One region of the Enterobacter pseudoroggenkampii genome, then DNA from elsewhere that is predicted to be linked to it. Evidence: predicted binding sites of a transcription regulator. Region 1 holds the regulator's gene; the other holds the start of a gene.
The links. The regulator PurR, encoded in region 1, represses purine synthesis genes. The targets are predictions, from matches to a motif close to CANGCAAACGTTTGCNTG.
Positions count from the first base shown of each region.

Region 2: a site for PurR is predicted at 2,556-2,573, ahead of pyrD (quinone-dependent dihydroorotate dehydrogenase). Genes of this name have one in related genera too.

Region 1 is NZ_JAPMLV010000001.1:1,101,744-1,105,955, reverse strand. Features, by position in the region: gene OTG14_RS05420 (MFS transporter) at 1-1,075, opposite strand, end outside; gene cydH (cytochrome bd-I oxidase subunit CydH) at 1,239-1,328, opposite strand; gene purR (HTH-type transcriptional repressor PurR) at 1,626-2,651, shown strand; gene punR (DNA-binding transcriptional activator PunR) at 2,669-3,580, opposite strand; gene punC (purine nucleoside transporter PunC) at 3,695-4,212, shown strand, end outside.
Region 2 is NZ_JAPMLV010000001.1:704,731-708,942, reverse strand. Features, by position in the region: gene OTG14_RS03355 (YcbX family protein) at 1-745, shown strand, start outside; gene zapC (cell division protein ZapC) at 742-1,284, opposite strand; gene pyrD (quinone-dependent dihydroorotate dehydrogenase) at 1,451-2,461, opposite strand; gene ssuE (NADPH-dependent FMN reductase) at 2,710-3,285, shown strand; gene OTG14_RS03335 (sulfonate ABC transporter substrate-binding protein) at 3,278-4,212, shown strand, end outside.

The sequences.
Region 1 (4,212 bases):
GCACAAAGCTGTACCCCAGTCCCCCTGAAATCACGACCCCACCGGCCGCCGCACCGAGCGCATTGCCCAGGTTGAAGGCGCCGATGTTGACCGACGATGAGAGGCCCGGCGCTTCATGCGCAACACGCATCACGCGCATCTGCAGCGGCGGCACCACGGCAAAGGTGGCGGCTCCCCAGACGACCATCGCGATCGCGGCGCCAAACTCATTACGCGCCAGCCACGGAATGGCAATCATGATGACAATCAGCAGGGTTAAGAAGCCCTTCAGCGTGCCGCTTACGGAACGGTCGGCAAATTTCCCACCGAGATAGTTGCCAATCGAGAAGCCCACGCCAATCAGTACCAGCATCGCGGTCACAAAGAGAGGCGTTGCGTGGGTGATGTCATGCAATACCGGTGAAATATAGGTGTAGAGGGTAAACATCGCCCCTGCCCCCAGCACGGTGGTGAGCAGCGCGGAGAGCACCTGCGGGCGCACCAGCACCGACAGCTCTCTGCGCACGTCAGGACGTTCACCCGCGCTGCCTTTCGGCAGGGAGAAGAACAGCGCCACCATCGCGACCACGCCCAGTCCAGCCGTCGCCAGGAATGACATCCGCCAGCCAATAACCTCGCCCAACCAGGTTGCCGCAGGCACCCCGCCAATGTTGGCAATCGTTAGCCCCATAAACATGGTGGCTACGGCGCTGGCCTGCTTATGTTTTGGCACCACGCTGGCAGCCACGACCGATCCCAGCCCGAAGAACGCGCCGTGGTTAAGGCTGGTCAGAATACGCGACAACATCAGCGTGGTGTAGTCCGGCGCAATGGCCGAAAGCACGTTGCCCAGGGTGAAAATCGCCATCAGGAAAATCAGCGCATTGCGGCGCGCGCGGTGCGAAAGGAGAAGCGTCATCAGCGGCGCCCCCACCATCACGCCGATAGCATAGGCGCTGATTAACATCCCTGCCGCAGGGATCGAGACATCCACGCCGCGGGCGATGACGGGCAGTAACCCCATCGGGGAGAATTCAGTAGTGCCAATCCCAAAAGCGCCAATCGCCAGGGCCAGCAGGGGAAAATTGATTTTCATGCGTCAACTCCGGATGCCGTGTCATGTGGTGACACAGAACAAAGAAGCGGAAAGCATGACATCAATCACAAAAAATGAGAAGTTAACAAAATGGCAAAAGATTTTTGCCAGAGAAGTAACAATCGGGTCGATCGGGAGGGAGAAGGCTCTCCCTCCACGTAAATCAGTGCAGCGCAGCCGTCAGACCGGCCGCGACAATCAGAGCCAGCACAATAACGGTGGTGAACAGCGAAAACTTCAGATCGGAACTCATCAATTTTTCTCCTTTTAATCCCCCCACGAAAAGTGAGCCTGCTCATTTTTGCATAATTTACGTCAAAAATCTTCCTGGATTTAGGCTGATAAACACTTTACCTCTTCCCCTTTTCATCAAGATAGGACAAAATTCCACGCTAAATTTATTAGCGTACCGGCCATTGACCCCCTCCTGACGTCCCGTGTCGTTTTCCCGGCGTGCCGCAATTCAAGATTGCGTGATAAGGGTGAGAGAAGGCAAACGTTTACCTTCAAGTTTTTCAGGAGTTTAGGATATGGTCTGGAGTGACATTTAATGGCAACAATTAAAGACGTAGCAAAACGCGCAAACGTTTCCACTACAACCGTATCACATGTAATTAACAAAACCCGCTTTGTGGCGGAAGAGACGCGCAACGCCGTCTGGGCAGCGATCAAAGAGCTGCACTATTCGCCAAGTGCGGTTGCGCGCAGCCTCAAGGTTAATCACACCAAGTCCATTGGATTGCTGGCCACCAGCAGTGAAGCGGCCTATTTTGCCGAGATCATTGAAGCGGTTGAGAAAAACTGCTTCCAGAAAGGTTATACCCTGATTCTGGGCAACGCGTGGAACAGCATTGAAAAACAGCGCGCCTACCTGTCGATGATGGCGCAAAAGCGCGTTGATGGCCTGCTGGTAATGTGTTCCGAGTACCCGGAATCCGTGCTGTCGATGCTCGAAGAGTATCGCCATATTCCCATGGTGGTCATGGACTGGGGTGAAGCGCGCGCGGATTTCACTGATTCCGTTATCGATAATGCCTTTGAAGGCGGCTATATGGCCGGTCGTTATCTGATCGAACGCGGTCACCGCGAGATTGGCGTGATCCCCGGTCCGCTGGAGCGCAACACCGGCGCGGGCCGTCTGGCCGGTTTTATGAAAGCGATGGAAGAAGCGCTGATCAACGTGCCGGAAAACTGGATTGTGCAGGGCGACTTTGAGCCGGAGTCGGGCTACCGCGCAATGCAGCAGATCGTCTCCCAGCCACACCGTCCGACCGCCGTTTTCTGCGGGGGTGACATCATGGCTATGGGCGCGCTCTGCGCTGCCGACGAGCTGGGTCTGCGCGTACCGCAGGATATTTCCGTGATCGGGTATGACAACGTGCGTAACGCGCGTTTCTTCACGCCAGCGTTGACCACCATTCACCAGCCGAAAGATTCGCTGGGCGAAACGGCCTTCAATATGCTGATGGACAGGATCGTCAACAAACGTGAAGAGTCGCAGTCCATTGAAGTTCACCCGCGTCTTATCGAACGCCGTTCCGTTGCGGACGGTCCGTTCCGCGACTACCGTCGTTAATCGCTTTACGGGGCCAGCTATGCTGGCTCCCGTAACCATTCCCGGTTTAGCGTTTCGCTGTCTCCCAGATAATCCAGCAGCCAGGCCATCGCAGGCGAGACATCACTTTGCTGCCAGGTCAGGCAGCAGGCCGCATCCGGGAACGGATTCTCCAGCGTCAGCTCAACCCACTCTCCGGTATCGATGCGCGGACGCGCGAAATGAACGGGCACCATCGCGACGCACAGTCCGGCGCTGAGGCACGTCGCCGACGATTCCCAGTCAGGGGCCACCACCCGCCGCTGGTTGTCCAGAAGCCAGGTGATACGCTTAGGCAATGAACGGGAGGTATCCTCCAGCACCAGCGACGGCCAGTTGCGTAGCGTATCATCGCTGAGCGGCCCCTCCATCGCCGCCAGCGGATGATCGCTTGCCACCACGCACTTCCAGCTCAGCATCCCCATATCGCGAAAGGCGTAACGTCCCCCGACCGGGATCGCCTGCGTGGCCCCGATTGCCATCTCTGCCCTGCCGTCCGCCAGCGCATCCCAGACGCCGTTGAACACCTCCTGCGAGACCCGCAGCTCGACATCTGAAAAATGACGATAGAAATCGACGATCATCTGCCGGGTACGTTCCGGCTTAACGATGTTATCCACCGCGATGGAAAGATGCCCCCGCCAGCCGTTAGCGATCTGCTGACACTGTTCGCGGGTGATCTGCATTTTTTTGATAACAGAACGCCCTTCCTTCAAAAACCACGCCCCTGCGGGCGTTAATTCCACATCACGATGGCGCCGCTCAAACAGCGGAACCGCCAGCCACTCCTCCAACTGACGCACCGTGTAGCTGATGGCCGAAGGGACGCGGTGCAGCTCCTGCGCTGCACCGCTAAAGCTGCCGTTACGCGCGACAGCATCGACCACTTCAAGAGAATAATCTGACCACATTTTCTGCCTGCAAAAAATTTGAATGCACCCGCCAAATATTAGCGTTTCACAAGCGGCTTTGCACTCCCTACACTCTGCGCCAACGTACACCTGCCTCCTCAGGAGAATAAGAGAATGCAACCCAGGAAAGGATTTTTAGTCTGGCTCGGCGGCTTAAGCGTGCTGGGCTTTTTGGCCACCGACATGTACCTGCCCGCGTTTGCCGCGATGCAGGAAGACCTGCAAACCCCTGCGGCGGCCATCAGCGCCAGCCTGAGCCTGTTCCTTGCCGGTTTCGCTTTCGCGCAGCTCCTGTGGGGACCGCTCTCGGATCGCTTTGGTCGTAAACCGGTACTGCTGCTGGGTCTGGCCATTTTTGCCGTGGGCTGCCTGGGGATGCTGTGGGTGCGCGATGCCACCTGGCTGCTGGTGTTGCGCTTTATTCAGGCCGTGGGCGTCTGTGCTGCGGCGGTGACCTGGCAGGCGCTGGTGACCGACTACTATCCGGCTAACCGCACAAACCGTATTTTCGCCACCATTATGCCGCTGGTGGGTCTTTCCCCTGCCCTGGCTCCGCTGCTGGGCAGCTGGATCCTCGCGCACTTTGACTGGCAGGCCATTTTTGCCACGCTGTTTGCCATCACGCTGGTACT
Region 2 (4,212 bases), 400 kb from region 1:
GGTTGGGCCTGAACCGACGCGACGCGTGAAGCGCCACGACGCCGTTCCCCTCTCCTTCGCCGATGGCTTCCCGTTCCTGCTGACTAACGAAGCCTCGCTGCGTGATTTACAAGGCCGCTGCAAAGCCAGCGTTCAGATGGAACAGTTTCGTCCGAACCTGGTGGTGACCGGTGTCGACGCCTGGGACGAAGACACCTGGAAAGTGATCCGCATTGGCAGCGTCATCTTTGATGTCGTAAAACCCTGTAGCCGCTGCATTTTCACCACGGTGAGCCCGGAGAAAGGCCAGAAGCACCCTTCCGGCGAACCGCTGAAGACGCTGCAGTCATTCCGCACCGCGCAGGACAACGGCGATGTGGATTTCGGTCAGAACCTGATCCCGCGCTCCAGCGGTGCAATCCGCGTCGGTGATGAGGTAGAGATCCTTGCCCGAGGGCCTGCAAGAGTGTACGGCTCAGGTCAGGAAGAAGAAATGGTCGACGTTGTGACGAATGTCGCCTCTGCGGTAGATATTCACTGGCAGGGAAACATCATCCGTGGCAACAACCAGCAGGTATTACTGGAGCAACTGGAGCAGGCAGGTATTCGCGTCCCCTATTCCTGTCGCGCAGGCATTTGCGGATGCTGCCGCATCAGGCTGGTGGATGGCGAAGTAAGTGCGTTGAAAAAATCGGCAATTGGAAATGACGGCACAATTCTGTGCTGTAGCTGCATACCGAAAACGTCCGTACAGCTGGAAGCTTAAACCGCCTGTTCGAGGCTGAAAGAATCTACGCGCAGCTGTGGCTTCAGCCTGTCGTTCATCACTTTAATGGCATCGCCAAGCTGCATCGTCCGCCCGGCAATGGTTACGCCGGGCTGGGCCAGCAGGCAGAGCGCAGCATTTTCACCAGGCTCAACCACCAGCAGGCTTACCTCTTCTGCGGTATCGCTCAGATTGACGCTCGCCGCGTCACCCGTTGCCGGGGTCCAGCTCATACCGTGCGCAAGAAAATGCCAGCTTTTTGGCATTTGCGGTTTCAGGAAGCGGATAGCCACCAGCGCATTTAATACCAGCTCGGCACGCTGCTCTTTAGAAAGCACCAGATCGCGGCATTTTTCTTCGAAAGAGAAATAAAGCGCCGCATCGTCAACGCAAAAGCCCGACGGGGAAAACGCGTCCGGGGTTAACATTCGGCGGGCGAAACGAGAGCGAAACAACATGCCATTGGCTAAATCGAGCATCATTCGATCATGCTCGTCGCAAAAATACCAGCGCCAGTTATCGTCAGGTTTAATTCGCATGTTTCTCTCCCGTCCCCGAAACGTCCTGTACTAAAAATGTCCTGATCGCCGCTTCGTTTATAACACCATTAATAAAAGACTATAATGTCTAAATAAGCAACAGTGACGGAATATAAAACAACCAGGGCTGGAAATAAAGCCCTGGTTGTCTGATTAAGAGAAAAGATTAGATATGAGTAACGATTTCTTTAATCAGCGGCGGTCCTTTAAAAATAAAGCCGGAATAGATTTGCACCAGTGACGCACCCGCCGCCATCTTCTCGCGCGCAGCAATCACGGAGTCGATGCCACCGACGCCAATAATCGGCAGGCGTCCTTTTAATTCCGCAGACAGGGCGCGAATAATCTCGGTGCTTTTTAATTGTACCGGACGTCCGCTTAACCCACCCGCTTCGTCACAGTTTTTCATTCCCTGCACGAGGGAGCGATCGAGGGTGGTATTGGTTGCAATCACACCATCAATATTATGGCGAACTAAACTGTCGGCAACCTGGATCAATTCTTCGACAGAAAGATCCGGGGCGATCTTAACCGCGACCGGAACATATTTATGGTGGATCGTCTGGAGTTCATTTTGCTTATTTTTAATGGCACTCAGAAGATCGTCCAGCGCTTCGCCATATTGTAAGGAGCGCAACCCCGGAGTATTGGGTGAAGAAATATTCACCGCAATATAACCGGCATAGGCGTAGACTTTTTCCATACAAATCAGATAGTCATCTTTACCCTGCTCGACCGGCGTGTCTTTATTTTTGCCGATATTGATGCCCAGAATTCCGTCAAAGTGGGCTTTTTTAACGTTCTCAACAAGGTGATCAACGCCAAGGTTATTAAAGCCCATGCGGTTGATCAGCCCTTCGGCTTCAACCAGGCGGAACAGGCGCGGCTTGTCATTTCCCGGCTGCGGGCGCGGCGTGACGGTCCCGATTTCAATAGAGCCAAAGCCCATCGCGCCCAGGGCATCAATACACTCGCCATTTTTGTCCAGACCAGCCGCCAGACCCAGCGGGTTTTTAAAGGTCAGACCCATGCACTGCACAGGTTTTACCGGGACATGCTGGCGCACCAGCGCGGCCAGCGGCGTTCCGGTAATACGACGTAATTGCTGCATTGTAAATTCATGAGCGCGCTCAGGGTCGAGCTGGAAAAGAGCTTTACGAACGAAGGGGTAGTACATGAACTCTCCTGGATTCCCGGTGTGCAAACCGGGAGGGGATTATGGGCGATCCACGCGCGAAAGGGAATTGACCTGCGGCAAAAAATCAGCGTAAAACGCAATCGTTTACCTCCCTGTCTATTTCTTATGCACTTTTTCGCATTTTAATTGCAGATAAATCATTTAGTGGAATAACCGCGCGGTGTCACACTCCTGAAAATTGTTATGAATGTTAGATAAAAGCAAACAATTAGTTATAAGGAGGAAGTATGCGCGTCATTACCCTGGCCGGAAGTCCACGATTCCCTTCGCGCTCCAGCGCCCTGCTGGAATATGCCCGCGAAAAACTCAATGCCCTAGATGTGGAAGTGTGCCACTGGAACCTGCATAACTTCGAACCTGAAGATCTGCTTTATGCCCGTTTCGACAGCCCTGCGCTTAAAACGCTCATCGAGCAGCTTAACGGCGCTGACGGCCTAATTGTGGCAACGCCCATTTATAAAGCCTCTTTTTCCGGGGCGCTGAAAACCCTGCTCGATCTGCTTCCGGAACGTGCCCTGGACGGCAAAGTCGTGCTGCCGCTGGCAACAGGCGGTACGGTTGCCCATCTACTGGCCGTGGATTATGCCCTGAAGCCGGTGCTGAACGCATTGAAAGCGCAGGAGATCCTCCACGGCGTTTTCGCCGATGACTCCCAGGTTATCGATTATCAACATAAACCTCATTTTACGCCGAACCTGCAAACCCGCCTCGATACTGCCCTGGAAACCTTCTGGCATGCTCTGCACCGCAGGGATATCCAGGCGCCGGCGTTTGGTCAGCCTCAAGGAGTCGCACATGTTTAAAACGTTAACCCGTATCGGCCTGGCAGGTCTGATGGCGCTTTCCTCGCTGGCCCATGCCGCAGAAACGGCTCCGGAAAGTTTACGCATTGGCTATCAGAAAGGCAGCGTCAGCATGGTGCTGGCGAAAAGCCACCAGCTTCTGGAAAAACGCTTCCCGGACACCAAATTCTCCTGGGTGGAGTTCCCGGCTGGCCCGCAGATGCTGGAGGCCCTGAACGTCGGCAGTATCGATCTCGGCAGTACGGGTGATATTCCGCCGATATTCGCCCAGGCGGCGGGAGCGGACCTCGTCTATGTTGGCGTTGAGCCGCCCAAACCGAAGGCCGAAGTGATTCTGGTGCCAGAAAACAGCGACATTAAAAGCGTCGCCGATCTTAAAGGGCATAAAGTTGCTTTCCAGAAAGGTTCCAGCTCACACAACCTGCTGCTGCGTGCCCTGCAAGAAGCCGGACTCAAGTTCACTGACATTCAACCTGTTTACCTGACGCCTGCCGACGCGCGCGCCGCATTCCAGCAGAAGAACGTTGATGCCTGGGCCATCTGGGATCCGTACTACTCCGCCGCATTACTGCAGGGCGGCGTTCGCGTGCTGAAAGACGGCACCACGCTGAAGCAGACCGGTTCGTTCTATCTGGCCGCGCGTCCTTATGCGGAAAAGAACGGCGCATTTATTCAGGGCGTACTGGATTCCTTTACCCAGGCCGATGCGCTGACCCAGACCCAGCGCCAGGAGAGCATTACCCTGCTGGCGAAAACCATGGGCTTACCTGAGCCGGTGATCGCGAGCTATCTCAACCACCGTCCACCGACCACCATCACGCCCGTGGACGCCCACGTCGCCGCGCTTCAGCAACAAACGGCTGACCTTTTCTATCAAAACCACCTGGTGCCGAAACAGGTCACTATTCGCGAACGCATCTGGCAGCC